Crateriforma spongiae: one gene and its partner. The protein of the gene in region 2 interacts with the protein of the main gene of each other region in a pairwise test. Links are inferred from orthologs where the notes say so. Each region holds a gene or a part of one and is shown on either strand. Other genes may lie near its edges. The genes, in order: leuS and ligA.

Region 1 (16,339 bases), on a different replicon or contig from region 2:
TTGTGCCCTGGGCGCCTGGGCGATGGATGCAATCCAAGCCGACGCAATCAACAGCGCAAAAGTCGTCCAACGGTTCGAGTGAATGGAAAGTGCCATGATGCCCCCATCAGTTTGCTTGTGCCGAAGCATCGCATCGCAACGGGATGACGTCGTCACAAACCGCAACTCTGCCAAGTCGCATTGGTTCGTCGACGCGATACCCAGATCGCGTTTCGTTCGGCTCTATCGAAACTGTGCCGTTGACTGTTAGCACATGGGGCGTGTGTTCATTTAGAAACCATGGGAAGACAATCCGATGGGGCCAACTGATCCGAATGGATCGATTGGGCGGGGGGGATTGCGCCGGCCCGCATTCGGTGCCTATCACGGCGGTTGCGGAAACTGGCAGTTTCACAGTTGCCGATAAACTGCCCTTGGAGGCAGCCATCGTGGTTTGCTACATCGCAAAACGGTCGCGTTGCCTTGGCGACGGACCTTCCCTAACGCGTTCCTTCACGAGCCTTGATTCACGCATGATCCGCAGCCGAATCGAACCGAGTCGTCCTGCTAAGGCCATTCGCCTCGGTTTCGCGATACGATCCGCCGTTCTGCTTGGCACGATCATGACGATCGCACCGGGTTGTCACGACGGACCGCTGTACGCGTTGAAAAAGGTCAATCCGTACTTTGTGATGAAGGAATGGCGCGACGACCGTCAGTTGGGCATCACCGACTTTGAAAGACACCAAGAACTGCAGGACGTCGCTGGTGGCATTGCCCGGATGACCGCCGATCGCCAACAGTATTGGCTAAGTGAACTGGACAAGATTTACGAACACGACCCCAGCGCGGAAATGCGGCGGTTGGCCGTCGTCGCCGCGGGCCGTGCCGACGAAGCCAACGGATTGGACCTGTTGCGCAAGGGCCTGGATGACGACGACTTCAAAGTCCGAATGGAAGCTTGTCGTGGGCTGGGTAAACGGGGTGACGAGGAAGCGGCGCGGCTGTTGGCCACCACGGTCAACGCCGACCCCGATGATGATGTCCGCAATTCCGCGATCGCCGCACTCGGACGATTTCAATCTCCGGTCGCCGTGGACGCGCTACGCATCGCATTGAATGACAGCGACCCGTCGACCCAGCGTTTGGCAGTCAACTCGCTGCGTGACGCCACCGGCAAAGACTTCGGTGACCAACCGCAAGAATGGATCGCGGCGTTGGACGCCGCTGGATCCGATTCGGCCGACACCGAAGCGTCGACCGAGCGATTTTAAATCGATCGAACCACGACCGATTGATCAGGGCTTTTGGAATTCGCGATCGACCCACTTCGTATCGATGGTCGCAGCCACAAACTCGGGGTGCCCCAGCACGACATCATGGAAGGACGCCGTGGTGGAAATGCCCTTGATCTGCAGTTCCGCCAAAGCACGCCGCATCGTGGCGATCGCTTCTTCACGCGTCGGGCGGTGCACGATCAGCTTGCCGATCATCGAATCGTAGTGTGGCGGCACGGTGTAGCCCGCGTAGACGTGCGAATCGAAACGGACGCCCATTCCGCCGGGGGCAAACATCGATTCAATTCGGCCGGGTGAAGGCTGGAAATTGCGATCCGGATTCTCCGCATTGATGCGACATTCGATCGCCGTCCCGGTGCAGACCAGATCCTCTTGCTTGAATGACAGCGGTTGGCCAGCGGCCACGCGGATCTGTTCTTTGATCAAGTCCACGCCGGCGACCAGTTCGCTGACCGGGTGTTCGACTTGGATCCGAGCGTTGACTTCGATGAAATAGAAATCGTTGTTTTGGTCAACGATGAATTCAACGGTTCCCGCGTTGGCATAATCGGCACCGCGAATCATCCGCACCGCCGCTTGGCAAATTGCGTCGCGTCGCTCGGGCGTCAGCGTGCTGCAAGGTGCTTCTTCGATCAGCTTTTGGTGCCGACGCTGAACGCTGCAATCACGTTCGAACAAGTGGCAAACGTTGCCGTGGGTGTCGGCGATGACTTGGACTTCGATGTGGCGTGGGCGATCGATGAACTTTTCCAGGTAGACCCCACCGTTGCCGAACGCCGCAGCAGCTTCGTTCCGGGCGGCTTTCAATGCACTGGCCAAAACGTCTTCGCTTTCGGCGATCCGCATCCCTTTGCCGCCACCACCGGCGGTTGCTTTGATCAATACGGGATAGCCGATTTCCGCCGCGGTCTGTCGTGCCACGTCGTCCGATTCGATCAACCCGTCGCTGCCCGGAACGACGGGGACTTCATTGGCGATGGCGATTGACCGGGCGGTGTTTTTGTCACCCAGTTTGCGCATCGCATCGGCACTGGGGCCGATGAACTCGAATCCGCTTTCACGACAGACTTCGTTGAAGTGGGCGTTTTCCGACAGAAAGCCGTAGCCCGGGTGGACCGCGTCGGCATCGGAAACTTCTGCAGCCGCGATGATTTGATCGATCCGCAGATAGCTGTCGGCACTGCGAGCGGTACCGACACAGTACGCTTCGTCGGCCAATTGGACGTGCATCGAATCACGGTCGGCTTCGCTGAAGACGGCGACACTGGTGATGCCCATTTCACGACAAGCGCGGATCACGCGCAGCGCGATTTCGCCGCGGTTGGCGACCAAAATTTTCTTAAACATAGAACGTCAGGTTTTGCTTCAACCGTCCAGCGGCTGGACACGGAACAACGGTTTGCCAAAGTCGACGGCTTGTTGGTCTTGGGCCAACACTTCGACGATCTTGCCGCTGCATTCGGCGGGGATTTCGTTGAAGACCTTCATCGCTTCGACAATGCAACACACCGTATCGGGGCTGACCACCGTGCCGACTTTGACGAACGCTTCCGATTCGGGATTGGGGCGTGAATAGAAAGTACCCACCATCGGCGCGTTGATCGTGATCGTGCCCGACGTGTCGGCCGATGCATCGGCAGGCGCCGCGGCCGGTGCAGCCGCGACCGGTGCAGCCGCGACCGGTGCCGGTGCAGCAACGGGCACGGCAGCCGGGGCAACCCCACGGCACAGTTTGATTTTTTCGTCGCCTTGCTGAAGATCGACTTCGCCAAGCTCGTGCTGTTCCATCAACTGGACGATTTGACGGATGCGATCGATGTCAAACACGCCGGTGTTTGACTTTTCTCCCTTGCTCATTCTTTATCGTTCTATCGCGGAGGTGACGGGAAAAGCCACGGATGATTTTCAGCAGCGCGAGGCTTCGTGGTGGGTGCCCCGACCGGGCCGCCCCAGCCCCTTTGGGCTCCGGTGGCGAAACAGTATCGGCGCTGTGGCCCCAAAAGATCAGATCGCAGACTTTACAGAATCAGCCGACAATCATCGAGGCCCTTGGGCAGTCGCGTTAGCACTTCGCACCCGGAATCAGTCACCAAGACGTCATCTTCGATTCGGATGCCGAATTCGCCTTCGAAATAGACACCGGGTTCGACCGTGACGACCATCCCGCTGGACAACACCTGCGGGCTGACCGACGCCATCCGGGGGGATTCGTGGATCTGCAGCCCGATTCCGTGCCCCAGCCCATGCTTGAACGCGTCGCCCATCCCCGCCGCTTCGATCACATTGCGGGCAGCCGCATCGACGTCGCTGGCCGCGACGCCGTTGCCAATGCGTTCGATGGCCGCCAATTGAGCCGCCAGGACCACATCGTAGGCGCGACGAAACGCGTCGCTGGCGGCGTCACGATGCAGCGTCCGCGTCAGATCGCTGGCATAGCCCTGATAAAAAGCCCCCCAGTCGATCAACAGCGTCGGGGCATCGCCCAGCGGCACCGCATCGGGCCGATAATGGGGCAGGGCACCACTGGGCTGGGCACCGACGATGGGTTCAAAACTGACCCCCGATGCCCCCAAGGTCCGCATCACGGATTCCAAGTCATGGGCGACTTCGCGTTCGGTCATCCGTGACGTCAAACGGCTGGTCACCGAAACGTACGCCCGTTCGGCGATGTCGATGGATTGGCGGATTCGACCAATTTCGAATTCGTCTTTGATTTGCCGCAACGCTTCGACCACGCCCGCGGTCGGCACCCACTGGATCGACGGCGAGGCATCGGCCAATCGGTCTTGCCAAGCGTCCCACTGGGCCAACGTGACGCTGGATGATTCGACGCCGACGCGACGGTAACAGGATCCGGCCAAAACCTCCGCCAGCAAGTCCGGCATTGATTGCGAGGGCGGCCGAACCGCGGCGGCCAAATCGGGACACTCCTGGGCGATCTGTGTTTCGTATCGCCGGTCGCTCAACAGCGTCGCTTCGCCGGTGCCGACCAACAGGTAAGAACTGTCACCGGTGAACCCGGACAAATAGCCGACGTTGATCTCGTCGGTCACCAACAACGCATCGATCTGGTGCGTTTCGAAGGACTGACGCAACGAGCGCAAACGATCGGCGTGGGGGGCTTTCGCATTCATGCCGCCAATCATGACGGTTCGGTCGCGTCGATCCAAGTCTGTGCGAATGGGATTCGACGCGACGGCCGGTCATCGATCAGTCGTGGCGATGGGCGTGGGGGTCGCGATCGTGGTGCTGCTGATCGACGTGCACGTGTAATTGCGGCTTGGTGTCGAACAACCATTGCCATCCGACATCGGTCACCGCGGAATCGTCCAAATACAGCGATTCTAGGTAGGGCATTTCCGCCATCAACTTCATGCCTTCGTCGGTCACCCCGATGCCGATCAGATGAATGCCGCGCAGCGAAGTCAAACCGGCGATCGCGCGGCAAATGTCATTGCCCGCTCGATCGGTTCCCAAACGCAGCTGTCTTAACCGCGGAAGTTTGCCAAGTTGAGCGACGCCGTCGGCCGTCACCCGGCTGTGCGGCAGATTGATCAGCCACAGATCGGAACATTCGGTCAGCGACGCCAAGCCTTTGTCGGTGATCGGCGACAACCGCAAGCGGACGTGCTGCAGCTTGGGCAGCGAAGCGATCGCCGCCAAGCCTTCGTCACCAATGCTGCCTTGGTCAAAGATCACGTGTTGCAAACTGTCCAAGCCCCGCAATTGCTGGCACATCGCGTCGGTGACCTCATATTCGGTCACGTGGATCGACTGCAGTTCATCGGCACGAATCTGTTCAACCAGAGCGTGAAATCGCTGGGCCGCGGGAACTTCCTCAGTCGTCTCGGGCATCACGTCCAGCGATTCGCCGCCCCAGAACACGACCACAGCAATCACCGCCGCGATCACTGCGACGGCCACAGCCAACTGTTTCTTTCGGCGTCGACGCCGTCGTTCATCCTGGACGGTCACCGGCGGAGCGTCGTCCAAACCCGTGTCATCGCCTGGCAGGACGTCATCGGCGGGGTCAGACACCGAATCACCTTGGACACCCGGCGAAGCGGGATCTTGGTCGGTTCCGTTTTCGACGTCGGTGGCTGCATCGGCGTTGACTTGTTCGTCAGACGCTGCGTCGTCAGTCGCGGCTTCGCGCTGGGGATCGTTGGTCGGCATGCTGGCGATTGTATCCCCGCACCGGGGCACGTCGTAGCGCACCCCGGTGCGTCGTGACTTCATCGCCGCAGGTCATTGTCGAGACGATTGACCCAGTAATCGTCGCGCGGTGATCCTGACACGTCCGTACACCAAAGGTCACGCGGCTGCGAAACCTTTGACAGGCACGGATGGCGTCCTTTTCCCGCAAAAAGAACGCTGGCGATGAAGCCTGGTTGGTCGGTGGGGGGATCCGTCGCTGCCGAACCTTCACATCCGGCGGGCGGTCACAAACGTCGGTCAACAGCACGACCGCCTGTGTGAACATGTCTCCGGCAGGTTCGCCGATTTGGCCACAAAGGGATCGCTGAAAGGGGGACGGATCCGGTCGTCAATCGCGGGATAACAGCCGCCGCGGACCGCTGTCAACGTCGATTGCGGTGACACGTAGGTCCCCCGTCGGCGATTGCCCGGTCATGGAAGCTTCCACGACGTTGTCCTAGAATCCCGCCTCGCGATGCCCTGGCGTTGCCCAGCCCGCCGAATCCTTTGTCCCGGGCGATGGCGGCGATGCTGGCGCTCCGCCGTGATCCCCTCTTTCCCGACGACTCGACTGCGATACCGATGCCGCGTTACAACCCCGCCGAAATCGAACCCCGCTGGCAAGAATACTGGCAGACCCATCGCACGTTCGCCACGCCACGTTTGCCCGGCGGGACCAAACGCTACGTGCTGGACATGTTCCCCTATCCCAGCGGCGACGGTCTGCACGTCGGTCACCCCGAAGGCTACACGGCGACGGACATTGTTTCACGGTTCGCGCGTCTGCGCGGCGAAAGCGTGCTGCACCCGATCGGTTTCGATTCGTTCGGATTGCCCGCCGAGGAACACGCAATCAGCACCGGCGAGCATCCGCGGATCCAGACGCAACGGAATATCGACAACTTCACACGCCAGCTGAAGATGCTGGGTTTCAGCTACGACTGGGATCGGGTCGTCGCGACAACCGACGAAGACTATTTCCGTTGGACCCAGTGGATCTTTCTGGTCCTGTACGACACCTGGTTCGACGACGAACAACAAAAGGGTCGTCCGATTTCCGAATTGCCGATCCCAGCGGAAATCGCCGCCCAAGGTGATGCGGCGATCGAATCGTACCAGGACGATCATCGTCTGGCCTATCAAGACGACGCGTTGGTGAATTGGTGTCCCGAGTTGGGAACCGTGTTGGCCAACGAAGAAGTGATCGATGGCAAAAGCGAACGTGGCGGCTATCCGGTCAAACGTATTCCGCTGCGTCAGTGGATGTTGCGAATCACGGCCTATTCCGAACGACTGTTGTCCGGCCTGGACGACTTGGACTGGCCCGTCGGCATCAAAAAACTGCAGCAGGATTGGATCGGACGCAGCACCGGCGCGGAAGTCGATTTCTTCATCGGCCCGGCCGACCAGTTCGACGCTTGGAAAGCCGAACGTGGCGCGTCGGGCTTTCCGACGGACCCCACCGATGCCCTGCGCGTCTACACGACTCGGCCCGACACCCTGTTCGGCGCGACGTACATGGTCGTTGCACCGGAGCATCCGATGCTGGAACGATTGACCACCGAAGATCAATCGCAGCAAGTCAAAAAGTATTGCGAACAAGCCTCCTTCAAAAGTGATCGAGAACGCACCGAAGGCGACAAGAACAAAACCGGCGTCTTCACCGGATCGCACGCGATCAACCCGGTCAACGGAAAGCCCATTCCGATCTGGGTCGCCGACTATGTTTTGGCCGGTTACGGAACGGGCGCGATCATGGCGGTCCCGGCGCACGATGAACGCGATTTTGAGTTTGCCCAAGCATTCGACTTGCCCGTGATTCCCGTCGTCGGGCCCGATGACGATGATCCCCGACGCGAAGCCATCTTGGCCGGCAAAGCCTGTTTCTCGGCCACCGGTGTGGCGATCAACAGCGGCCCGTTTGATGGCCAGACGACAGACCAAGTGAAGAAGGCCGTGACCGAATCGCTGGACGGCGATCACCTGGGCCGAGCCGCGGTCAATTACAAGCTTCGCGATTGGTTGTTCAGCCGCCAGCGTTTCTGGGGCGAACCGTTCCCCGTGCTTCATGAAATTGACGAAGCCGGCGAACTGACCGGCCGCAAACGCACCGTGCCGGCCGAAGACTTGCCGGTGACGCTGCCGGAATTGGAAGACTTCAAACCCCACGGCCGCCCCGAACCGCCGCTGGCCAAGGCCGACGACGACTGGTTGATCGTCGAATTGGACGGACGGCGTTTCCGACGCGAAACCAACACCATGCCCCAGTGGGCGGGATCTTGCTGGTACTACCTGCGGTACATCGATCCGAAAAATGACCAATGCATGATCGACCCCGAGCTGGAAAAGGCTTGGATGCCCGTCGACCTGTACGTGGGCGGTGCCGAACACGCCGTGCTGCACCTGTTGTACGCCCGGTTCTGGCACAAGGTCTTGTACGACCGCGGACACGTGACCTGCGCCGAACCGTTCGGACGGCTGGTCAACCAAGGCATGATCTTGGGCCAAGCACAATTTCACTTGAGCGAAGATCAGGCCCAACAGCACCAGAAAACTCTGGCCGACGTCGGCATCGAAGCGGTGCGAGGCAAAGAAGACGACAAGACTTTGGTGTTGCGAAGCACCGACGGCCACGACCTTGACGATGATGCGACGGAAAAACGCAAAGGCAAGTTGTACGTCAAAGGAACCGACATCGAAGTCATCGCCAAAGCCGACAAGATGTCCAAGAGTCGTGGCAATGTCGTCAACCCTGACGCGGTGGTGCGTGAATACGGTGCCGACTCGCTGCGTCTGTATGAAATGTTCATGGGACCGCTCGAAGCCACCAAGCCCTGGAACATGTCCGGCGTCGGCGGTGTGCGAAACTTCTTGGATCGCGTTTGGCGAATGATCGTGGATGCGAAATCCGATGACGATCAACTGTGTGCCGAATTGGTCGACCAGCCCTGCAACGAAGAACAGAACCGTGTCCTTCACCAGACGATCAAAAAGGTGACCGAAGACACCGAAGGGCTCAGCTTCAACACGGCAATCGCACGGATGATGGAGTTCACCAACTTCTTCACCCGCCAAGACGAACGACCGATCGAAGCGATGAATTCGTTCCTCGTTCTGTTGTCGCCCTATGCCCCGCACTTGGCCGAAGAACTTTGGAACCGCCTGGGTCACGATGATTCGATCGCCCATGCCACCTGGCCGACCTGGGACGAAGATGCGATCCGCGAATCAACGATCGAGATCCCGGTCCAACTGAACGGCAAGGTGAAGACGAAGATCAAGGTCCCCGCCGACGCCAAACCGGACGACATGATCCAAGCCGCGTTGGACGACGACAAAGTCCAGTCGCTGGTGGACGGGAAAACGGTCGTCAAGAAAATCGCCGTGCCCGGGCGTCTGGTCAACTTCGTCATCAAACCCTGACGAATCGGCGTCTCGCGCCAACGCCAATTCAGCGGGCCGTGCGACAGGCCGCATGGGCGGCACAGGACACGCAACCGACGCAACCTTTGGCGGCGTCGGTGCCGCACCCCGGACCGCATCCGGTTTCCAGCAATTCGGCAAATTCACCGGTGCGAACCACTGCTTCATATTGTCGCACAATGTCGCCGGTGATCGCGTCGATCTGCTCGGGAACGTCGCCCAGAAAATGCAGCAACAGCGTCCCGCCGTCGAACAAGTGATCGACGTCCAACAGCGTCGCCACGATCCCTGCCGATCGGATTGCGTCGCGACAAGCCTCCACCGCTTCGCATCGATGCCGATCCAACCGTCGAATCAGCAATTCGTCCTGGGGTGTGGTGCGGCGCAGTATCTGCGGCGAGGGCCCACCTTGACGCCCTTGTAGGAAATTCCACCTCACCGGCGACACCAGTTCCCCCAGCTCCACACCCCGCGATGTCCGCACCAAAACTCGGTCGCCGCGGCCCAAAGGACGATTCGACGCGGACGCCGGAGCGGACGCCGATGCCAGTTCGGCCAGACACCCCAGACGCAATGTCCAAGCTTGGGGCCCCATTTGGGGACTTCGATCAGGTTCGGTGGGATCCAACGCAGACGGTTCACAAATGGGTACGCGGCGGTCGGCCGCTCTTGCTGAATTGTCGGCCAAGGGCCACCATGTTGAACGATCTGCACCGCAGATGCAAAAGCCCGCCCGATGCGAGGGGCCGACCGATACGAATCCGCTTTTTGCGGACCCAAAAGTCCGGTCGCGCCACGGAAATCGCGTCAAGGACGGCGTCCCCGATCCTGTTCATCGAATTCAGCGAGCCCGATAGATCATGTCGACCACCGACGCGGCCACCCCGGAGACCCTGCCTCCCGTTTCCACCGATTCCGACGTGGCGATCAACGCCAAGCCGATGGCGGAACCCGGTTTCTATGACTCACTGGCCTCGTCGGTGCTGGCCGGCGAAACGATCAGCCGTGAAGACGCGTTGGCGATCGTCAGCGCGTCGGACCTAGACGTCCCGGCGATCATGGCCGCCGGTTTCCGGATCCGCCAAAAGCATTTCGGCCGTACCGTCCAGCTGTACTTTCTGATGAACGCGAAAAGCGGCTTGTGCCCGGAAGACTGCAGCTACTGCAGCCAGTCCAAGGTCAGCAACGCGCCGGTTCCCAAGTACAACATTCTGCAGCGTGATCGCTTGATGGAAGCGGCCAAGCTGGCGCACGAACGGGGTGCGAAGACCTATTGCCTGGTCATCTCCGCTCGCGGCCCGAACGAGCGTGAAATGAACGCGGTCGAATCCATCGTGCCGGAAATCAAAGCCAAGTATGACTTGGACATTTGCGCCAGCCTCGGGCTGCTGGACCGCGAACAAGCCGATCGTTTGTTCGCCGCCGGTGTTGATCGCATCAACCACAACCTGAACACCAGCGAAAACTATTACGGTCACATCTGTTCGACGCACACCTACGAAGACCGCAAGCAAACCCTGCAAAACGTTCGCGACGCGGGAATGGAAATGTGCAGCGGTGGGATCATCGGGATGGGTGAATCCCACGACGACATCGTGCAGATGGCGTTTGACCTAAAAGATCTGGGCGTGCATTCAATCCCGCTGAACATTCTGAATGCGATCGACGGCACTCCGCTGGAAGGCACCCAAGCGATGTCGCCCAACGACTGCTTGAAGGCGTTGGCGATGTTCCGGTTCGTCAATCCGGATCGTGAAATCCGCATCGCTGGCGGCCGCGAAATCCACTTGCGTCACATGCAGCCGATGGGTCTGTATGTGGCCAACAGCCTGTTTGTCGGCGATTACCTGACGACCAAGGGACAACCGCCGCAAGTCGATTATGACATGATCCGCGACATGGGCTTTGACATCACCACCAACATCGAACCGGTCGCCCGCTAGCACCGGATCGGTCATCGAACCGAAGCGTCCTCCCATAGTCCAATGCAAAAGGGCTCCGCGGTCATTGCGACCTCGGAGCCCTTTTTGACGTGACGGCGAAAACGCCCGTGAAAGATTTTTAAGCGGCTAGGATTCGTACTCGATCTTCAGGATCTTGAACTTCAGCATGCCGGCCGGCGCTTCGACTTCCGCGGTATCACCAACCTTTTTGCCGATCAGTCCTTGGCCCAGCGGGCTGGTCACCAGGATCTTGTTCGTGTCGTAATCTTCGTCGCCGGTGCCCACCAGGGTGAACTCTTCTTCGTCACCGTAGGCCAGGTCTTCGACAGTCACGGTGCAGCCAAAAGCGACCTCGTCTTTGGGCATTTGCGACGTATCAACGATTGACGCCCGAGCGACCTTGTCTTTCAGCTCGCTGATCTTCGCCATCAGCATGCCCTGGTTTTCACGCTGGGCATGGTATTCGGCGTTTTCCTTCAGGTCGCCTTCCTCGCGGGCGGCAGCCAACTTTTCGGTAATGACGGGCAGCTCATCGTTTTCCAGGCGAGAGATTTCGGCTTTCAAACGGTTGTAACCCTCCCGCGTCATGGGAACGGTCTCGTGCATCCATCCTTCCTTTCGGACAAAAAAGAAACCTTTTCCGCCGCGGACAGCGGAAAAGGCCTTCGGTTTCAAAGCCCCGTATTATCCCGATCCCCACCCCCTGTGTAAAGCCAGTTTCCCGTTGCCGTGGCGTCTTGGCCGTGCCTGACCGACGCATTTGCCCACGCGACGCCCCACTGTCGCAGCGGAGCATCGACCAACAGCCGGCTCGAAAACAGCCCGGCCGACTGATCTACACTGGGAACAAAATCACGATCACTCCTTGGGGACTCCCATGAACATCACGACGGCCCGCGTCGTCTTTCTGTCTGTTGTCGCCGTAGTGTCGGCGTCGCGATTGGCTTCCGCTGAATCACCGGAAGAGACGCCGAAAAAAATCGTCGCACTACGGGTGGCCGAACCTGATGACGGGCTGTTCGCCGCTGGCCCGAATTTGATCCACATCCAGGCCCGGTACGAAGGCAGCAATCGCTGGTCCAGTGCCGATCCACAAACCTATCAGGTCAACATCAGGGGGTCCGCATCCCTGGTCCAAGACCCCACGGGCGAACCACGCAATCCGTTCGTGATCATTCCGGAATCCGCTGGTGATGCGATCACCGTGCAGTTGACCGCCGGCGATGTCGCGACCGAAGTGACATTGGAAGTTACCGAACCCGCGTCGTCCGATCCCGTCACCCTACGGATTCACCCCGATCAAACCGGACACCCTTACACCGGGCTCGGTGCCGGAGTCATGTTCTATGACAACCAATTCAACATCAGCAACGATCTGTTCGACTGGTGCTTCCGCGACGTGGACACACAATTGGTTCACGCGTTGATCCGTCCAGACTTTGAGCCGACCAATGACAATGACGACTGGCAATCGCTGAACAATGATGCCTTTGATTGGTCGCGATGCGACCGGCTGTTTTGGATTCTGTGGAATGCCAAACAACGCAACCCCGACTTGAAGGTCTTCGCTTGTCTTTATTCGCCGCCGCCGTGGATGAAGACCAATCAGGCGACCACCGGTAATGGCGGTTTGAAGAAGGGAGATCGATACCGGCTGGAGATGGCCGAATACGTTTACGCGTTCCTGAAGCACGCCAAGTGGAAGGGGACCACGATTGATTATCTCTGCTTATTCAATGAACCCGATTGGCCTCATACCCAAGACGGAACGCACTACACATCACTGACTGAACTGGCCGAAACGCACGTCCAGGTGCGAAACGCCATCATCGAATTGATCGAAGCCGACAATGAATTTGATCACCTTCCACGATTCGTTTTTCCGGAAACGTTGGGGGCCGGCTCGATCACCCGCGCCGGAAAGGACAGCGATCGTCTGGCCGACTTTGTACAGTCCGGACAATTGGATCACTTGGCCGCCTGGGGTGTTCACGACTACTGGAACACCGGCGGTTATTGGCCGGTTCGTTTCCAGGAACTACGACGCTTCACCAAGTCGGACCAACAACCGATTTGGATGACCGAGTGGGCCCAGCGGTCTCCCAAATCTGATTTGGCGTCGGCGATGGAATATGGGCGGAACATGACCAACGCGCTGCGTTTGGGGTGTTCGGCCTGGATGGCATTCGAATGGGCGCACCCGGCCCAGAACCAATCGGGCTTGATCAGCACACAGTGGGGCGAAGGATATCCGCAGAAACGTTACTGGCGCAGCAAGGCCTATTACGTGTTCCAGCAGATCGCCAACACCAGCCCGGCCGGCGGCCAATGTGTCCCCATCGAAATGGATGCCGGCGGTGATGGCGAACAGCCCGGCGGCCTGGAAGCCCTGTGTGTCCGCAACGACGATCGAATGGTCGTTCACATCGTCAACGACCGGCCCACCCACCGTCCCTACACCGTGACGGGGCCGGGCGTCGGCGATCCAGATGCGGCGTGGTTGACCGACCACGAACACAATTTCGCCCCCCGACCGCAGCATCAATCGCAGGGTCAGATTCCGCCCCACGCCGTGCTAACGCTGCGGTTTTCGCTGTAATCAGCGACGAATCGGCCACCACCGATGGCAATCGAAGCGCAAGCCCCCGACGGGGATGAAATCCGAATTCGCCACTAATCTTTGTCACCTTTCGACGTTGGCTCTCGCAGGGATCGACATCGACACCACGTCGGTCTCGGTCACCCGCTGCACACAAGCCCCGCCAAGGTCGCATGATCCGCAAAAGCCTCCTGCTCGCCACCCTGATTGGCGGAATCTGGGCCAGCCTGTCGCCCGCACCAGCGTCTGCGTCGATCTCCCCCCGCTTTCCCCAGTGTGCTGCGATCGATGCAGACCTGCGTCGATTGCAATCACAGATCAGCGAATTCGATTCCCAACTGGTCCACCTGGACCAATCCGGTTGGCGATTCGGCGAAGGAGTCAAAGTCGGAATCAAAACGACCAGCCTGATTCGCGACTTTGATCGTCGATTGAAAAAGTTGGCCGATCGTTTGACGCCTTATCAATCGGTGCCGCACGTTCGCACCGCGGCGCGTCATCTGAAGAAAAACGTCGAGCGATTGCAGAATCAAATCACGAAGGTTCGCAAGAAGGCGGACAGATTCGAACGCGACGTTTTGAAACCGGCACGCCAGCGTGTCAAAGATCTGCGACAGACCATTGCCGGCGGCCGCATCAAGTTGGCAACCTTGCGTCGCGACATCGGCGTGTACCGGCATTCGCTTTCTCAGGCGACGGAGATCGCAGCGACGCATCGCCAACTTCATCAGACACTCGAGTTCACCGCTTCGCAGCATCGCCGTTCCGTCGATCAAACCGTCGATGCGATCCAACGGTTGGGCCAGCAATCACGCTTGATCACATCGTTGTTTCAAAAGATCGACAGTGTGTTCGCAGCCTTCGCAACGGTCCATCAATCACTTCAGCAAAGTGGCGACAAAATGAAAGCCAGCGAAGAACTGATCGCCCGCATCGATGACGTGATTTCCAAACCGATTCGAATCAAAAACCCGATCACTCGAAAGACGAAAAGCTTCAGCGTTCGCGAAATCCTGGAAAAGCCCCAAGCCATCGCTGGGATCATCCTGAAACCGCTAAACAAAATCGTCGACAAGCTGCTTGATCCACTGCTTAGCAAGCTGAAGCTAGAGATCCCGACGCCCAAAGGTTTGACGGAACTGTCTCGGCAGTTGGACGAGGCCACACGCATCAGCCGTAGCGCTGAACAGTCACTGAAAATGCTTGAATCATCTCTGGTCGAACGATTGCAGTCGGCCATCAAGACCCTAGCGTTCCAGACCCAGCAAACCCAAAAAATCGTTCGCCAACGGCCTCCCACGCCGGCCCCCATCGGCCGACCGATTTCGCGTCCCGAAAAGCCGGTTTCGCGCCCCGAAAAAACAGTGCAACCGGATCCACCATCCACGCCCCCCAAGCAAACACCCGCTGCCGACATGCCGGCCATGTTCTTGGGCTTTTAAAAACGGCGCGGCGTAATGCCGATGTGCTGTGTTCATCGCTCATCGCTTCACCGTTCGTCGCCGCGTTGTTGCTGAGCTTCTTCTTCTCTCGTTCGTCCGCCTACTGAATAGGAAACCATGATGTCACTTCAAAGCTTGAAACAAACCACCTGTCGCTGGCTGCAACGCCGATCGCTGGCCGTCGCGGCGATCACCCTGCTGTTATCGATTCCGCTGGCGTTCGTGTCCGCCCGCACGGTCGCGAATGAACTGCGACCCGAACCGATGGATTTATCACCCTTGGTGTCGGAACAGAATCGATTGAGCATCGATATGCTGCGGCGTTTGTGCAAAGCCGACGACAAGAACATTTTTTGTTCCCCGATGAACATCCACATGGCACTCAGTTTGTTGGAACCGGCTGCCAAAGGTCCGACCAAGGAGGAACTTCGGTCTTTGTTGTATCGCGATAAAAACACGGATTCGCTTTTCCGCCCGTTCATTGAACAAATGACCGACCAAGACCAAACGGGCGTCGAGATCTCGATGGGATCGAACCTGTGGTTGCGTTCGGGCTTGGACATTCGTGCCAAGTACGAAAGCCTGCTCGCAGACCGTTTTGCCGGCGTCGAGCACGCCGATTTTCATCACGAGCAAGACGAATCCATTGCCGCGATCAACGATTGGGTTTCCGACGCCACCGCAGGACGTATTCCCAAGCTAGCGTCGCGTGACACGGTTACCAAAGACACGCTGATGTTTTTGGCCAGTGCCATTTACTTCAAAGGGTCATGGTCCGAATCCTTCTCAAAACAACGGACGCGGCCACGTACCTTTCATCTGGCCGACGGGACGACCAAGGAAGTCCCGATGATGCAGAAAAACATCCGTATCCAAACGATGGATGGCGACACCTATCGCATCGGAATTTTGCCTTATGGCGACAAGATTCGTCGCATGGAAATGGTGATCTTATTGCCCGATAGCCACGACGGGCTGAGCTCCATGATCGACCAAATGGATCTAAGCACACTCAACACCCAATTGGCCAAGCGTCCGAAACGACGTCGCACGTTGGTGACCCTTCCGAAGTTTGAATTGAGCAGCAGTTACGACCTGATCCCCCATTTACAACAGATGGGAATCGAAACCGCGTTCACCAACGCGGCAGATTTCTCGGGAATAACGAAACAGGATCGCATCAAACTTTCTGCCGTTCTTCATAAGGCCGTCATTCAGGTGGACGAAGAAGGAACCGTTGCAGCCGCGGTTACCGGCGTCGGCGGCATCCGAGCCACGTCGGTGCCAGCACCACCGCCGACATTCAATGTCGATCGGCCGTTCGCCTTTCTGATTCGTGACAACCAAACGGGAAGCATCCTGTTCGTCGGACGCGTGAACGATCCTTCGACCAAATGAACACGGCCGCAGAACAACACTGCCGAAACTCACCACCTTCTTCAAGCCGCCCCTGAACCG
Region 2 (15,961 bases):
GGCAACCGGAACGCTTCGTAATCGACGTGCGAATCAAACTTCAGCTGGCCACACTGGCCGGCGTCGGTGCAAACACTGGCGACTGCGTTTTCGAATGCTTGGCGAATTTCCGCGACGATCGCCATCCGCATGTTGGCGTCATGGCTGCGGGCTTCGGCACGCAGGGTCAATTGAGGCGTGACCACGTTGGTTGCTTCGCCCCCGTTGATGACACCCACGTTGGAGGTTCCCACGCCCTGGTCTTTGACGACTTTGCCCAGCCAACCGCGTTGGTGCAAATCCGCGATTGCAAGGGACGCCATCGTGATCGCGCTGGCTCCCTTTTCTGGGGCCACACCGGCATGGGATGCGATCCCCGTGATCTCGATTTCCAAGCGTTCGCCACCGATCGCACCGTTGGTCAGCTTGTCGACTGAACCACCGTCGAAGTTGAAAGCGCGGTCGACTTTGCCGATCAGGTCCTTGTCCAAATGACGTGCGCCCTCCAAGCCGACTTCTTCTTGAATGAAGAACGCGATGACGGCGGGCGGCAGATCGACTCGCCCGCAATTCAAGCGTTCGATGGCCGCAGTTAAAATCGCCGCGCATCCGGAGCGATCATCGGCGCCCAGGCCAGTCGGCGTTTCGCTGGTCATTTCATCGCCCTGGCGAACCGGCTGGCTGCCGACACAGATCGGAACCGTGTCCATATGAGCCGAAAGCATCGTGGTCGGCCCCGAACCGGTGCCCGGCAGATGGACGATCAGGTTCCCACAGTTGCCGGGAATGCGGGTCCGCTGGTTCGCGTCGTCGAATGCGATTTGTTGCCCGTCCAGCCCCGCGTTTAGCAGAGCCTGGACGATCTGCTGAGCGACCATTTTTTCGTCGCCGCTTTTTCCGGGGATCTTGGTCAGTTCGACGAAACGATCCAGGGCGGCGTCAGCGTTCATCAGCGTGGGGCTCATTGTTGGGTGGCTTGGGGGAAACGAAATGCCATTTTGCCGGTCACGACGCATTGTCGATTCAGGCGGTGGCCAGAAAACTTCGCCGGCTTCGTCGCGGTAGGGCTTGGTGGGCGTCGCAAAGTCTTCGATGATGGGCAGTCTAACACCATCTATGGACCAACAGAATTGACCACCGTGCTTCCCACCGTCACCCCACCCGACCAGACCAGCGCGTCCAAGCGGCACCTGCTGGACTTGACCGACGCCGATCTGGCCGAGTGGATGAAACAGCAGGGACAGCCCAAGTTTCGCGTCGGCCAAGTTTGGTCTTGGGTGTTCCAGCGTCGTGCGGATTCGTTCCAGATGATGAGCAATTTGCCGGCGGCGTTGCGTCAACGGCTCGACGAAGACTTTGTCATCTTTCAAGCCGACGAAGCCGCGTGTCAAACCAGTTCCGACGGGACAGAAAAACTGTTGGTACGGCTGGCCGGTGGGGGCGAAGTCGAGTGCGTGCTGTTGCGTGACGGAATCCGCCGCAGCATCTGTGTCAGCAGCCAAGTCGGATGTGCGATGGGATGCGTTTTCTGTGCCAGTGGTTTGGACGGAGTGGAACGCAATCTGACCCGGGGCGAGATTCTGGAACAGATGCTGCGTTTGCAGTCACGATTGCCCCAAGACGAACGCTTGAGCCACATCGTCATGATGGGGATGGGGGAACCGCTGGCAAACCTGAACAACGTGTTGGCGGCATTGGATGTCGCGAAGTCGGAAAAGGGGCTGGGCATCAGCCCGCGACGGATCACGATCAGCACGGTCGGATTACCACCAGCCATCGATCGCTTGGCGGCTGCCGATGTGCCATTCAATTTGGCCGTCAGCCTGCACGCCCCCAACGAAGCGTTGCGAAACGAATTGGTGCCGGTCAATCGAAAGGTCGGCATGGAAGCGGTGCTGCAAGCGGCCGATCGATACTTTGCCGCCAACGGTCGACGCTTGACGTTTGAATATGTCTTGTTGGGCGGTGTGAACGATGACGAAACATGCGCCCGACAACTGGTCAAGTTGTTGAAGACGCGGAACGTGATGCTGAACGTGATTCCGTACAACCCGGTTGCGGGCTTGCCGTACCTGGAGCCGACCAAGACGGCGATCGCCAAGTTCCGCCAAATCTTGGAACAAGGCGGCGTGACCGTGAAGTTTCGTCAACGCAAGGGCGGCGAAATCGATGCCGCTTGCGGTCAACTGCGTCGGAATCGACAGACGACCGGCTAAGCGTTTGCTCCCGGTCGTTGCCTGAGGGGCGATTCTGTCGTCGTCCTAAGGTTGTCGAATCCAATGACGTTCGCGTTCGGGGTTGTTCGGACGACTAGCAGCGCCTGCGGCCGACGACTTCGACGTTGCAAAGGGTGACGCGGCCAGCGCGTCTTCGGGTGATCCGTTCAGGCTGGGGATCGGTGTCGACGGTGCGACGGATTTGGGCCCCATCTGCATCGTCATCGCATCGCGAAAGGTCGCCCCGGCGTTTGTCGGTTCATTGCCGGAGGGAAGCGGAACGTCGGAAACCGTTGGACGCAACTGAGTCGCCGCGGTTCGGCCTTGGACACCGGTGGCTTCGGCGGCGGCGGTTTGCGGGCGGGCGGCATCATTCTGGTTGATGTTGCCCTGCGCGTTGTCGGCGCCGGATGGATTCGTTCCGAGCCCGGCCAGGGATCCACCAAACGGCATGCGGGGCGGTGCATCGGCCGGTCGCTGGGTTTGCCCCTGGGGGCTCTGGGCGGTCGGCTGGGCGTACTTGGCAACCGCGTCGAATCGCTGTCGCATCGTTTCGGTGGGTTGGACCGGGACGGCCAGGTCCTCGTACGTCAGCGGCAAATTCATCGGCGGACGGCGTACTGAAGGCCCCGGAGGGGGCGGCGGCGGATCGTAAGCGACCAGATCGGTCAGCGACTTTAGATCATCGCTTGCTGCCGGGCCGGCCTGTTCCGAACGAGGGCCAGGCGCGGTGAAAAGGTCGCCTGATTCACCGAACAGATGGCCGGTTTCACCAAACAGATGGCTCTGCGATGCCGTCGGACCGGTGGCCCTGGCGGGTGGCTGAGTCGGCTGAGACGACTTTTGGTGAAGGCGGAAAGGCAATGCCGCCAAGACGCCGCCGACGCAAATGACGACGGCAAGATTCAAGACTCGCACGGACGAAACCTGCAACGAAGGTGGGGTGGCGTCGTCCGTGATGGGTCAGGCGAGCTTCATGCTCATCGATCTGCATCGGCACCACCGAGAGCAATGCATCAATGAAATTTCAAAGATTTTCCAAAATTCGACTCAGCCCACCTTCTTCGCCGACGCCCTTCGACGAAAACCATTCGGACTGATAGATTTTTCCGCTCCGACGCCGAGGCGTCCGTTTCGCTTTTTCCCATTCCTTCACCCGTTGCCCCGCCCAGATCCACATGGAAGCCGGAATCGTTGGCTTGCCGAACGTCGGCAAAAGCACGTTGTTCAATGCTTTGACGCTGTCCAAGGCCGCGCAAAGCGAAAACTATCCGTTCTGCACGATCGAGCCCAACGAAGGCATCGTCAGCGTGCCGGACCAGCGTTTGGACCGGATCACCAAGTACATCGTGCCGCAGAAGTTGATTCCCGCGACGTTGAAGCTGGTGGATATCGCCGGCATCGTCAAAGGTGCTAGCGAAGGCGAAGGTTTGGGGAACAAGTTCCTGAGTCACATCCGCGAGGTCGACGCGATTTTGCAGGTCGTCCGCTGTTTCGAAGACCCCGATGTCACCCACGTCGCCGGGTCGGTGGATCCGCTGGCCGATATCGACACGATCGAAACCGAATTGATGCTGGCCGATCTACAGTCGTTGGAAAATGCGTTGGGCAAAGCCCAGCGGACCGCTCGCAGCGGCGACAAGGAAGCGAAACTGCGCGTCACGGTGATCGAAAAATGCAGCGAGCATTTAAACGAAGGCAAGCCGCTGCGATTGCTGAATCTGAATGAGGCCGAAAATGCCGCGATTTCCAGTTTCGGATTGCTGACGGCCAAACCCATCCTGTTCGTCGCGAACGTGGACGAGACCGACTTGGACGGCAAGAACCCGCTGGTCGACAAGGTCCGCCAACATGCCGACAAGGTCGGTGCCGACGTTGCCTGCGTGTGTGCGAAGCTGGAGGCGGAGATCGCGGAATTGGATGAAGAAGACCGCGAAGAAATGCTGGCCGACGTTGGGCTGGCCGAACCGGCGCTGAATCAGATTGCCCGAGCCGCCTATCACACGCTGGGTTTGCAAAGTTACTTCACCGCCGGCGAAAAGGAAGTCCGTGCTTGGCCGGTACCCATCGGTGCGACCGCGCCGCAAGCGGCAGGGGTGATTCACAGTGATTTCGAGCGTGGGTTCATTCGCGCCGAAGTCTATTCTCTTGACGATCTGGAAGAACACGGTGGCGAAAAAGAGATTCGACAGGCCGGTAAACTACGCGTGGAAGGCAAAAGTTACGTGATGCAGGACGGCGATATCTGTCATTTCCTGTTCAACGTCTGAACCACCGCGGTGCCGACGGCATCGCTTTCGATCAAACTCTGTTCCGCCCCTGACCCGACCACATTTTCCTCCGACTGAGGCGTTCATGAACAAAATGTTGATTCCTATCCTGTTTGCCATCGGCACCGCGTTGTTTTGGGGCTGTTACGGACCGACCATTGGCAATGCGGCAACGCCGCGCGGCATCGACGGCAAACCGTTGTTGCCGCCCGAAGGCTGGTCCCCGTTCAAACCTTACGTCTTCATCGGCATCGCTTATCTGGTCATCGCGATCATCGGCGGCATCGCGATGATGAAGGTCAAAGGAGACAGCTTCACGTACACGGGGGCACATTTCGCAACGGCCAAGTGGGGGTTTTTGGCGGGCACCCTGGGCGCGCTTGGCGCTTGCTGTTTGACCACGGCGATGATGACCAGTCGCGGCAACGCGTTGTTGGTGATGCCGATTGTTTTCGGGGGCGCGGTGACCGTGACCGCGATTGTTTCGGTGTTGCGTTTGCACGAAAGTGTGAAAATCAGCCCGATGCTGTGGATGGGGATGGCGTTGACGTTCATCGGCGTGGTGATCGTCGCACGTAACACTCCGCACGGGCATGCACCCACCAAGCCGGCCAAAGGTCACGGTGCCGCCGATCACGCGGCGTCCGACGCGGCACCGGCGGGTGATGCCGTCGTGCACAACGAGGGTGCGATCACGGATGAAGCGGCCGGCTGATCGCTGCTGCGGATAATCACGAAGATGAGTGAAGCCGAAACGCTGACCGCTCAGGTGCAAGCGATTGATCGTCAAGTCGCGCACCTGTGGATGGTCCGTACGTTCTTAAAGCACTGCGACGAGGCCGAAGACGACGAAGATCTGCGCGACATCGTTCGCGACATCTATGATTTCATCTTGGCCGTCGGGCCGGTTGACGAAGTCGATGATCCGGCCGCTTACGTGAAGATGGCCAAAAAGAAGTTGCGTCGGCTGCGACGTGCGTGCGATTTGTACGTGGAAATCCAGCCGGAGGTGTCCGGTCACACGAATTTTGTGATGGCTGCTCGATCGCTGCAGATTGCCACCGAAGCGATCGCGGAAATATTGGAACGGTCCGCGTCTTGAAGACGATTCGGCCGCGATGAATGAACCAGCGGGTCAATCACGACAGCGTCTGGAAAGTTCTGCCAGCGTGCCGTTATTGATGATTCGAATCGCGTCATCGGCCGTCATCTCGCCGCGATAAATATTCAAGGCGGCGTTGTCGGCCAGGCTTAGCATGCCTTGTTCTTTGGCCGTCTGGTGAATCGCGGATGCCGGTTCACGGTGCTCGATGCACTGCGTGATCGTGTCCTCCACACGCATGATTTCCGCCAGGCAAAACAGTGATTCATAGCCGTCACCAAAACAGGCGTCACACGACTGGGCCGTCCAAAGTCCCGGCGATTGGTCGCCCAAACGGCCGGCGACTGCGGGGCTGACGGGCAGTGGATCATGAACCTCTCTCTGGCTTCGGCATTCCTTGCACAGTCGCCGGACAAGTCGTTGACAAATGACGCCGACCAGGGCGTTGGCAACGAACTTTGGCGGGACGTCGTAATGCAACAGCGAATCGATCGCTTCTGCGGCACTTTTGGCGTGGATCGTCGCAAGCACCAACTGTCCGCTGGCACCGGCGCGGACCGCGGTGGTTGCCGTCACACTGTCACGGATTTCACCGATCATGATGACGTCGGGGCTGTGACGCAAAACGACGGTCAACAAATCGGCAAAGTCCAAACAGGCTTTCGCGTTGACCTGTGTTTGCATCACACCGTCGATCGCATGTTCAATCGGATCTTCCAGCGTATGAATCTTGCGATGGCCGTCGTTCAAGTGTTTCACCGCAGCATACATCGTGCTGCTCTTGCCGCTGGCGACCGGGCCGGACACCAGGATCAGTCCACCGCGGTGCGATAACAGTTCGCGCAGTTGCTGGACATCGCAATCATCCATGCCCAATTGATTCAGGTCGCGACATCCGCTTTCCGGATCGAACAAGCGTACGGCGACATCGGTTCCGAATAGCGTCGGCATCGTGCTGAGCCGCAAGTCGATTTCACGACCGCATGGCGTTTGCACCACGCCGCGTCCTTCGGTCGGGCGAATCGCATCGCCGGCGTCACAATTTGCCGCGACCCGCAGGAATCCTTGCAGCCGTCGTCCGTAACTGCGCGCAAATCGGCGAACTTGTTCGATGCGGCCCATTCGGCGAACCGACACGATGACGCAAGATTCCGCGTCGCTGATAAACAGGTCGCTGGCGTGTCGTTCGACCGCCCATTCCAAAAGATTTAACGCGAAAGTTTCCGCTGGTGCCAATTCCATTCCGGCGTCAGCGGCTTGAAAATCAATTTCCGCGTCGGTCGCGGATGACGAATCGGTGGATCCCATTTCGGTGTCCCGGCAGGAAGGCTGGATCATTGATCCCTTCATCGAGCACGATCGATCGATGTCGCGCCGGATCGACCGTGTCCCGTGTGTGCCGTGCTGGCCCGTCACCGTGACGACCGCGTCCTGCGGGCGACTTTGGGGGGCAATCCGACAAAACGGGTCGGCGTGATGTCGATCCCATGCAGAAGGAAGATCCTAGCAAATCCGCCACCGGTCGTGGTCACGCGTCATGGATGCGATTGTCGGCCAACCATGCGCGAAATTCGTCTTCGTCGACGACCCGAACGCCCAATTGTTTGGCCTTGTCTAGCTTGCTGCCGGCCTTTTCCCCGGCGACCAGGAAATCCGTGTTCTTGCTGACGCTGCCGCTGGCCCGTCCGCCAAGTTCGGTGATCGCCTTTTTGATTTCGTCACGCTTGAAGTGTTTCAGCGTGCCCGTGACGACCAGGGTCTTGCCCGACAGCCACCGTTGCTCGTCATCATCGGGCACCGGTTCGGGATCGGTCATCTTGACGCCGGCCGCGGCCAAGTCATCCAGCGTTTGGCGGCCGCCATCACTGTGGATGAATTCGTGCAGACTGCCGGCGATCCGGTCACCGATTTCGTGGATGTCGGCCAAATCTTCTTGGGACGCGTCGCGCAGCAGATCCAGCGTGTGGTATTTGCCCGTGATGATCCGCGCGACACTGGGACCGACGTGACGGATCGAAAGCGATGCCAGCACTCGTGCCAAACCACGATCACGGCTGGCGTCGATCCCTTGGATCAAGCTGTCCGCATTCTTCTGTCCCACCTGGACTTCGATCTCTTTTCTGTCGCGTCCTTTCCGCAATCGGATCCAATTCAATTCGGCGACTTGATCGGCGGTCAAACGATAAAGGTCGCCATAGGTTTTGACCAAACCACGGTCCAGCAGAACGTCGACCAGTTCGTCGCCCAAACCATCGATGTCCATACCCGTGCGGCTGCCGAAGTAGATCAACTTTTGGCGTAACTGAGCGGGGCAGGCCGGGTTGGGGCATCGGATGTAGACACCGCCTTCATCCCGAACCAGTTCGGTATCACACTCGGGACATTGCTTTGGAAAGACGTAGGGTTTCAAGTCATCAGTGCGAAGGTGTTTTTCGACACGCACGACCTTGGGGATGATCTTGCCGGCTTTTTCAACCACAACGACGTCGCCTTCGCGGACATCCAGTCGTTCGATCTCGTCGGCGTTGTGCAATGAAGCGCGGGACACGGTGGTTTCGGCAATCTCCACTGGATCCAGATGAGCCACCGGTGTCACGGTTCCCGTCTTGCCGACTTGGACCGTGATCTGGTTCAGTCGTGTGGTGGCTTCGTAGCGTTCAAACTTGTACGCGACCAACCAACGTGGACTCTTACTGCGAATGCCAAGTTTTTCGCGGCTGGCAAAGTCGTCGACCTTAAAAACGATCCCGTCGACTTCGAAAGGCAAGTCAGGCATCTCGTCTTCCAACGCCGCGACCGCTTTCATTGCTTCGGACCAATGGTCGAACACCATCACGTCGGGTGTCGGCGGGATGCCAAAATCCCCGAGTCGTTTTAGGAATTCCATGTGGTTGTCGGCGTCCATGCCCGACACTTCGCCGATGCCGTGTGCAAAGAAACGCAGGTTTCGTTGGGCGGCGATCGCGGGATCCAGCAATCGGATCGTGCCCGCAGTCACGTTGCGTGTGTTCTTGTAAAGCGGCTCGCCGCGTTCGGCTTGACGGACATTCAAATCGGCCAAGTCCGCGTTGGTCATGTAGACTTCGCCGCGAATCTCCAAAACATCCGGTACTGATCCGTTGTCGTGCAGGATCAGGGGCAGGTCGCGAACGGTTCGAATGTTGTGCGTGATGTCATCGCCGACTTCGCCGTTGCCACGGGTCAGCGCCAGCATCATGCGTCCCGCTTCGTATCGCACCGACGCCGCGACGCCATCGATTTTGTATTCCATCACCCACCGGACCGGTTGGCCGTCCAGCGATTTTTCCGTGCGTTCAAAATAGGCTTGCAATTCATCGCGGCTGTACGTGTTGTCGATCGACAGCATCGGCACGCGATGGGCGACCTGGTCCAGGTGTGCGACCGGTTGATCGCCGACCCGCATCGTGGGCGAATCGGGATCACGCAGATCGGGGTGATCCTGTTCCAGTTGCTGTAAACGCTTCAGCAGGCGGTCGTACTGCAGATCGCTGATTTCCGGAGTCGCGTCGACGTAGTACAGTCGATCGTGATGTCGAATCTGCTGGCGCAGCGACTGAACTTCCTCGGCGACCGACTTGTCTGTCATGCCCGTTGTCTTGTTGAAAAGAGAATGGCGGGACGGGGCCGGTGGCAAAACCAAGACGCGTCCGAGCGGGCCCCGCTGGGAACGGCGGAGCGATTCTAGCGGCGCAAAAAAAAACCGACGAGTCGGGCGTTAACCCTTCCCATCGGCAAAATGATTTTGACCGGTCGGCGGCAAAATGGAGCCGCTGGGAGAAACGCGCTCGTCTCAGCGTGCTACTGCACAAGCCTTTGGTGACGAGGGCGAACCCTAAAAATGATCCCTCTGCCGAAAAGACGGCCAAAATCGGTGCGGGTTTCTTCGACCCGCTTTGTCATCTTAGGCCCGAGCAACGAGCCAGCAAGAGCAACTTTCGGTTTCCGGCGACACCGATCGCCATTAAATTCCGCCAATTTGCGGAGGACATTTGCGTGCACCCCAGTACCCGGCGTCAAGCCAATTCGGTGACATCGCGCGCGACAGCAAAGATGACGCCTTCGCTGCGGATCGCTTTGGCGGTCCACTCCAGCACAACGTACCGACCGTCGCGGCGTTGATACCGGTTTCGAAATCGTACGACGGGCTTACCACGATCCAGCACACTCATCTGGGCCCGCGTTTTTTCTCGGTCCTCGGGGTGCACAAAGTCGATGAAGGGACGCGTCTTTAGCTCGTGGTCGTCGTAGCCAAGGAGCCGTGAAAAATTGCCGTTGATCCGCTGAAAAAAGCCTTGAAAATCGGCAATGCAAAACAAGTCCAGCGACAGTTCGAAAAAGCGGTTCATGTCGCTTCGCAGCTGTTCCAAAGCTGTTTCGTGATAATCCGCCACCGCTTGAGCCACCTCCAACGCGTCGGCCGGACGGTCTTCGGGTGACGAAGCCATGCACCGGATGGCCAACCGGCGTAAATTCGGATCACAATCACAGTTCCGCAAGCGATCCTTGAACTGGCCCTGCGAAGCGTCCAGCGCCATCTGGTAGACGATTCGAATATGGTCCGCTTCGTATGGCGGATGCCCCGTCAAGATCTCGCAAAGAATCGCGCCCAAACCGAACACGTCGGTCGCCGGCCCGACCTGACCACCACCGGCTTGTTCGGGCGCCATGTATTCCGGAGTACCACGGACCCGCGAACGGTTTTCAAAATCATTGCTCAGGCAACTCAGTTCCGGCGGATTCGGCTGATCGCTGTGGTAGTGTGCCAATCCCCAGTCCATCACATGGACTTCGCCAAACGGTCCGACCATCACGTTGGACGGCTTCAGATCCAAGTGGATGATTCCTTTGGAATGCGCAAACGCCATCGTTTCGCAAATGTCGGCAAAGACGTTCAGCAACTGGAATCGCGGCATCGTTCTTTGCCGCAGCACATCGCCCAGTGTTTTTCCGTCGACCAGTTTCAACACGTGGTAGGGTCGACCGTCATCGCACCGTCCGCGGTCGTAAATCGGAATGACACCGGGATGCGACAGGTAACTGATGACTTGCGATTCGTTTTGGAAATCTTCCAGGCCGCCGGCTTGATCGTTCCGGTCCTGCCGCAGAACCTTGACGACAACGTCGCGGCACAAGGTCAGGTCGCGGGCACGGTAGATGATGCCCATACCGCCACGATTGATGCGGCCACAGATTTCGTACCGGGGGCTGTCCAGCACCGGTGGCGTTTCGTCACAAATCGTTTCATCTGAATGCGGCAGCGAAAAATCGGTGGTCAGCGATTCTCGCCGCGCTGCACCTGTTCGCCGCTGGCCCCTCGGATCGTCTGAGTGCCCCAGATTTTCGCTCGATGCGTCCATCGGTAACCTCAATTCGCTTTCGCGTTCGTTCAGTCTAACGAACCCGGCAGCCCCATGAGGGGGAATTGCCCGACAAAATCACCGACCTTTCCTTCCACGTCGCTCGCCGGACCGACGCGTTGGTGCAACTGACGACGCTATTCGCGGTATAGAAAATGCCGGAAACCTTCGACCAGCAATTCCTGGTTTGGAACGGCCTGGTACAGCAAGAAACCGAGAATTAGCACCGCGGCGACCACCATCGCAACGCCGCGTGAGCCCGCCACGACGGGCGTTTTAGCGACTTCGCCCCGGATGGCTTTCAAGAATTGGAACCAAAAGCCGACGGTCACATTCGGTTCGAACGCGATCACGCTGACGTGGTCGACGCCCGGATGGGAATCCAGTCGGAATCGAAAGCCGTGGTGCGGAAAGAAGATCTGAAAGCCGCGGGCATCGGTTTGCACGTCCGCGTCCATCGTTCGCGCGGCGCGACAAACCGCTGGAAAAGCCTCGTCAATCAACAAGCCGTGAATGCAAATTCGTGGTCGCGTCGTCAGGGAAACCAGCGCCACACACAATGCATAGAACGCGGCCAGCATGAACCAAACGCGCCATCCGAAAAGGGCACCGGCGGCGGAGGGGAAAAACAATTGGGCGGGACCGATGGCAGCGAAACCGGCCACCGCGATGCCCAGGGATGCCGCTTCGCGCGCCGACGTTGTCACGAACGGGCGTCCCGACAGACGCAAACCGCCGATCAGCAACAGATAACCGGCCAGCGGCATCAATGCCACGCACAACGAAAAGGGATCGGGCAAATTCACGATTGCATCACCGCGTGATCGGGCGGGACGGGAACCGAATGGACCAGTGCCAACACGGTTTGACCAGACACGGGACGCAAAGGATCGCCGACCGTGTTGATCGACAAGCTGTTGTCATCCTTGATGACACACAGCAACACCGTGTCTTCACCGTACCGTTCCATGAAGTCGTCGTAGGTGAATGCATCGGTCAACTTGGTGGATTTGAACGTCGCGCCGGCTTGGTGCATCGCCGCGATCGCCGAGAATGTCATCCCTTCGCCGAACAATTCGCGGCCCAGCAAATTTTTGGTCAACCCACGTCGGCCGTGCGAGTTTTTCAGGCTGAACGTTAACTGATACAAGCGTGATCGGTCGAACAACGTGCGGCATTCACGCAGCGACAACGTGTTGACCTCATCGTTGGGGGTCATGGCCATCATGCGACCGATGCCCGCCAAGTTCAATTCTTCGCGGGCATGCTCATTCAAAATGTTCATGCACACGCCGCTGAGCCCGTCCATCTTGGCTTGCGAGATTTTGTTGTAGTTCGTGTCGACCAGCATCACGTGGACTTGGTTGGCTTGCAATTCACCGGCAAATTCACGCACCCAAGCATCGGCACCGGCAATCAAAACCCCGTGATTGTTTTCATCGGCCAGTTGCAAGAACTTGGCCAGCGGGGAAGCCAACATGCCATAGACGGCGACCGTACCGACGATGACCAGGAAGGTAACGGTGACCAGTTGATCCGCGCTTGCGACGTCGCCTTCGACCGCATTACGTTGCAGTTCCAACGCAAAGATACTGCTGACCGCCGCGGCGACGATCCCACGCGGCGCGAGGCCGGCGATGAAGGTTTGTTCGCGGTAATTCAGTGGGCTTCCAATCAGCGACAGATACACCGACAGCGGACGCACCACCAAAATCAAAACGCCCAAGAACAATAGGCCGGGCCAACCGATTTCGATCACGTTGTTGATGTCGACTCGTGACCCCAACAGCACGAACAGGCATCCGATCAGCAGCGTCCGCAAGTTCTCCTTCAGTTCAACGACGTGTTCGACGTCGACCTGTTTTTGATTGATCAACCAAATGCCCATCACGGTGACCGTGATCAGACCGGATTCATGCGCCAGCTGATCGCTGATGGCATACATCAACAACGCGAACGACAACGCGGCGACGCCGTGCAGCATGTCGGGCAGCCAAAACTTCCGCAGCACCAGCGTCATCAGCCAACCACTTAGCACGCCCAACACCACACCGACCAGCGATGTCCAGGCCAGCATGCCCAGGGCGATTCGCAGCGACGGATCGTCCCCATGCAGAAACGCTTGTTCGAACACCAGCACGGCCAAGACCGCGCCGATCGGGTCGATCACGATGCCTTCCCACTTCAGCGCCGATGCGACGCGACGGGACGGACGGACGTGACGCAGCAAAGGCCCGATCACCGTCGGACCGGTGACCACCAGAATCGCCCCCAACAACAGGCTCATTCGCCAGGGGAAGTCCAGGATCTGGTGGGCCGCGATCGTCACCCCCGCCATGGTGACGGCCGCACCGATTGTCACCAATCGCAATGCCGCACTGCCGGATTCACGCAGTTCTTCCAGTCGCAGCGACAGTCCGCCTTCGAACATGATGATGCCCACCGACAGCGAAACCAGCGGGAAAAGCAGCTTGGGGCCGGCCGTGGCGTCACCGCCGGTCAGTTCGGCCAGAAAATCATCGGGATTGATGAATTGGCCCAGGCCGACGCCGAACAGCAGCAACAACAGAATGCTGGGCAGATTCGTCCGGTGCGCCAGCCACTGTGCGGCGCTGCCGAGTGAAGGTACCAGAGCGAGATAAAAAAGGAGATCCATGGGCCGCCGGGTCGACGCGTTGACAAACGAGTGAACAAGGTCATCGGTCCGGGCCACACGGGGGCCCAGTAGCGACGGACGTCGCCGGAAGTGGAATTGTTGTTGCTATCGCCCCGCAACGCTAGGCAGCACCAGATGATTCCCGGGGCGGAAGAACCCGATGGCGTTGATTCGGCCCCACGGTGTGGATCCCACAGTTTCGCCACAGCCGTTGCAATTGAACATCCGAGGGGCACCCGGTTGGCCGGGAAGTGAACAAAATGAGGCGTCCGTTTGGTTTCCGACCCATGTTTGCTTGGGCAACGCGTGGTGCCCATATCTTGTTCAACGATCGGCCGGTTTTGACGGTCGATCGCATTGTTGCAAATTTGAAGGGCTTGCCCCGATGCACAGCCGCCCAATGGATAACGGCCCGATGGGAAACCGACTGTCTGCCTTGGATGTCGACGCACCGCACGTCTTTGACGACTTGGATACCGACACACTGGTCGTCGACCCAGACCAAATGCTGCAGCGGATCGACGATGCGATGGATCTGATCGCCCAAGCCAACTGCATCGCCCAAGACACCGAAGCGGTGGATCAGTATGACGTGACCGTCCTGGTTCCCGTCTACAACGAACGCGATTCGTTGCCCGAGGTCTTGGATCGATTGGACCAAGTCATGCCGCCGGCGACCGAAATTGTCGTCATCGACGATGCCAGCACCGACGGGACCACCGATTGGCTGAAGGAATTGCCCCAGCGTCGCAATCGCAGGGTCCTGTTTCGACGTCGCAACCACGGAAAGGGATCCGCCGTTCGGCTGGGCATTCGACACAGTCGCGGTAAAGTCGTGGCGATCCAAGACGCCGATCTGGAATACGATCCCGCCGACTTGTTGCGAGTCATCTGGCCGGTCTTGGAAGGCAAAGCCGATGCGGTGTATGGATCGCGATATTTGGATTCGCGGAACAAGGATCACTTCCTGCATCGCTTGGGCAACGGAACACTGACGGCGATCAGCAACCGTCTGACCGGTCTGAAACTGACCGACATGGAAACCTGTCACAAAGCCTTTCGCGGGGAGTTTCTGCGGTCCATCGCGCTGAAGGAATGCCGGTTCGGTTTCGAGCCGGAGATCACCGCGAAAGTTGCTGCCCTGGGCGGTCAAGTGATCGAAGTGCCGACCACTTACACGGCGCGTGGTTATGACGAAGGGAAAAAGATCGGTTGGCGTGACGCGGTCAGCGCGCTGCGTTGCATGTGGCGCTATCGTCGCGGGTGATTAGGTCCGCGGTCGAGCCGCCGGTTCAGCCAGATCGCTTCGGTGGATACATCATCGTTTCCAATCCTTTGCGGGTCTGTTCAAAGACGCAGCGGGGCGTAAAGCTGGGCCATAGACGCCGGAACACATCGGTCGGTTTCGAATCGTTCACGATGGTGCGTTCGGCGTCAAACCTATCCCCACCCCACTTCCCCCGCATCCCGACGCAGTGGTCCCGCGGGCTCCGGCAAGATCCGGCGGCCGCGACCCCACGCCGGAACATGGTTGGCAATTCCGATGGCTCGCGTTCTGTATTTTGATTGTCTCAGTGGCATCAGTGGCGACATGACCTTGGGCGCGTTGATCGACTTGGGTGTCGACGTCAACGAAATCCAAGACGCCGTACGTTCAATGGGCCTGCCCGACATTTCGATCACCGCTGATGAAGTCAAAAAGAAGGGCTTTCGAGCGGTCCATGTGAATATCGAACATCCGCCGGAACACGCTCACCGGCACCTGCACCACATCGAAGAAATGATCGATGCGGGCGACAAAATCAATGACGATGCAAAGGCCTTGGCCAAGAAGATCTTCCACGTCGTTGCCGAGGCGGAGGCCAAGGTGCACGGAACGACCCTGCAGAAGGTCCATTTTCACGAAGTCGGCGCAATTGACTCGATCGCCGATATCGTGGGCACCGCGGTTGCGATGACACAGTTGGGCGTCGATGCCGTGATGGCATCAGCGGTACCCACCGGGACGGGCGAAGTTACGATCGCTCACGGACGCGTTTCGATACCGGCACCAGCGACCGCCGAAATTTTGTGTGATGTCCCGATCGCCGGATCGTCGATCCGCGCCGAACTGACCACGCCGACGGGGGCCGCCATTTTGAAAGCGACGTCGCGTGGGTTTGGTCCATTGCCGTCAATGGCGATTCAAAAGGTCGGCTATGGTGCCGGAACGATGGACTTGGATGCTCAAGCAAACGTGTTGCGTGTCTATCAAGGCCAGATACAGGACGACGCGATGCTGGCGGCGGCTGGAACGCAGTTTGATCAAGTCGCGGTGATGGAAACCAACGTGGACGACTGTTCGGCCGAACAAGTTGCTG

The links.
Region 1: the proteins of ligA (region 2) and leuS interact in binary tests that used the Escherichia coli proteins (3 or more experiments, as listed by UniProt). The link is inferred for Crateriforma spongiae from one-to-one orthologs.

What each region holds. Positions count from the first base shown.
Region 1 is NZ_JAAXMS010000001.1:982,324-998,662, reverse strand. Bases 5,756-9,097 are described here. They hold leuS (leucine--tRNA ligase), read left to right. Parts: upstream 5,756-6,056; coding sequence 6,057-8,897; downstream 8,898-9,097. Other genes in these bases: HFP54_RS03745 (hypothetical protein), read right to left, coding at 8,926-9,097. Also shown: HFP54_RS03780 (ABC transporter substrate-binding protein), read right to left, coding at 1-96; HFP54_RS03775 (HEAT repeat domain-containing protein), read left to right, coding at 603-1,253; accC (acetyl-CoA carboxylase biotin carboxylase subunit), read right to left, coding at 1,278-2,624; accB (acetyl-CoA carboxylase biotin carboxyl carrier protein), read right to left, coding at 2,643-3,134; HFP54_RS03760 (M24 family metallopeptidase), read right to left, coding at 3,296-4,411; HFP54_RS03755 (leucine-rich repeat domain-containing protein), read right to left, coding at 4,488-5,453; more of HFP54_RS03745, read right to left, coding at 9,098-9,492; biotin synthase BioB, read left to right, coding at 9,839-10,840; transcription elongation factor GreA, read right to left, coding at 10,967-11,446; HFP54_RS03730 (glycoside hydrolase), read left to right, coding at 11,718-13,439; HFP54_RS03725 (hypothetical protein), read left to right, coding at 13,613-14,881; HFP54_RS03720 (serpin family protein), read left to right, coding at 14,999-16,279.
Region 2 is NZ_JAAXMS010000005.1:504,984-520,944, forward strand. What follows is about bases 6,636-9,599. They hold ligA (NAD-dependent DNA ligase LigA), read right to left. Parts: upstream 9,175-9,599; coding sequence 7,096-9,174; downstream 6,636-7,095. Other genes in these bases: HFP54_RS15830 (GspE/PulE family protein), read right to left, coding at 6,636-6,905. Also shown: HFP54_RS15800 (M20/M25/M40 family metallo-hydrolase), read right to left, coding at 1-944; dual-specificity RNA methyltransferase RlmN, read left to right, coding at 1,119-2,195; HFP54_RS15810 (hypothetical protein), read right to left, coding at 2,241-3,113; redox-regulated ATPase YchF, read left to right, coding at 3,374-4,465; HFP54_RS15820 (DMT family transporter), read left to right, coding at 4,551-5,180; HFP54_RS15825 (amidohydrolase), read left to right, coding at 5,205-5,567; more of HFP54_RS15830, read right to left, coding at 5,601-6,635; HFP54_RS15840 (protein kinase domain-containing protein), read right to left, coding at 9,602-10,945; HFP54_RS15845 (hypothetical protein), read right to left, coding at 11,083-11,751; HFP54_RS15850 (cation:proton antiporter), read right to left, coding at 11,748-13,601; HFP54_RS15855 (glycosyltransferase family 2 protein), read left to right, coding at 14,017-14,868; nickel pincer cofactor biosynthesis protein LarC, read left to right, coding at 15,145-15,961. UniProt on the Escherichia coli protein: DNA ligase that catalyzes the formation of phosphodiester linkages between 5'-phosphoryl and 3'-hydroxyl groups in double-stranded DNA using NAD as a coenzyme and as the energy source for the reaction.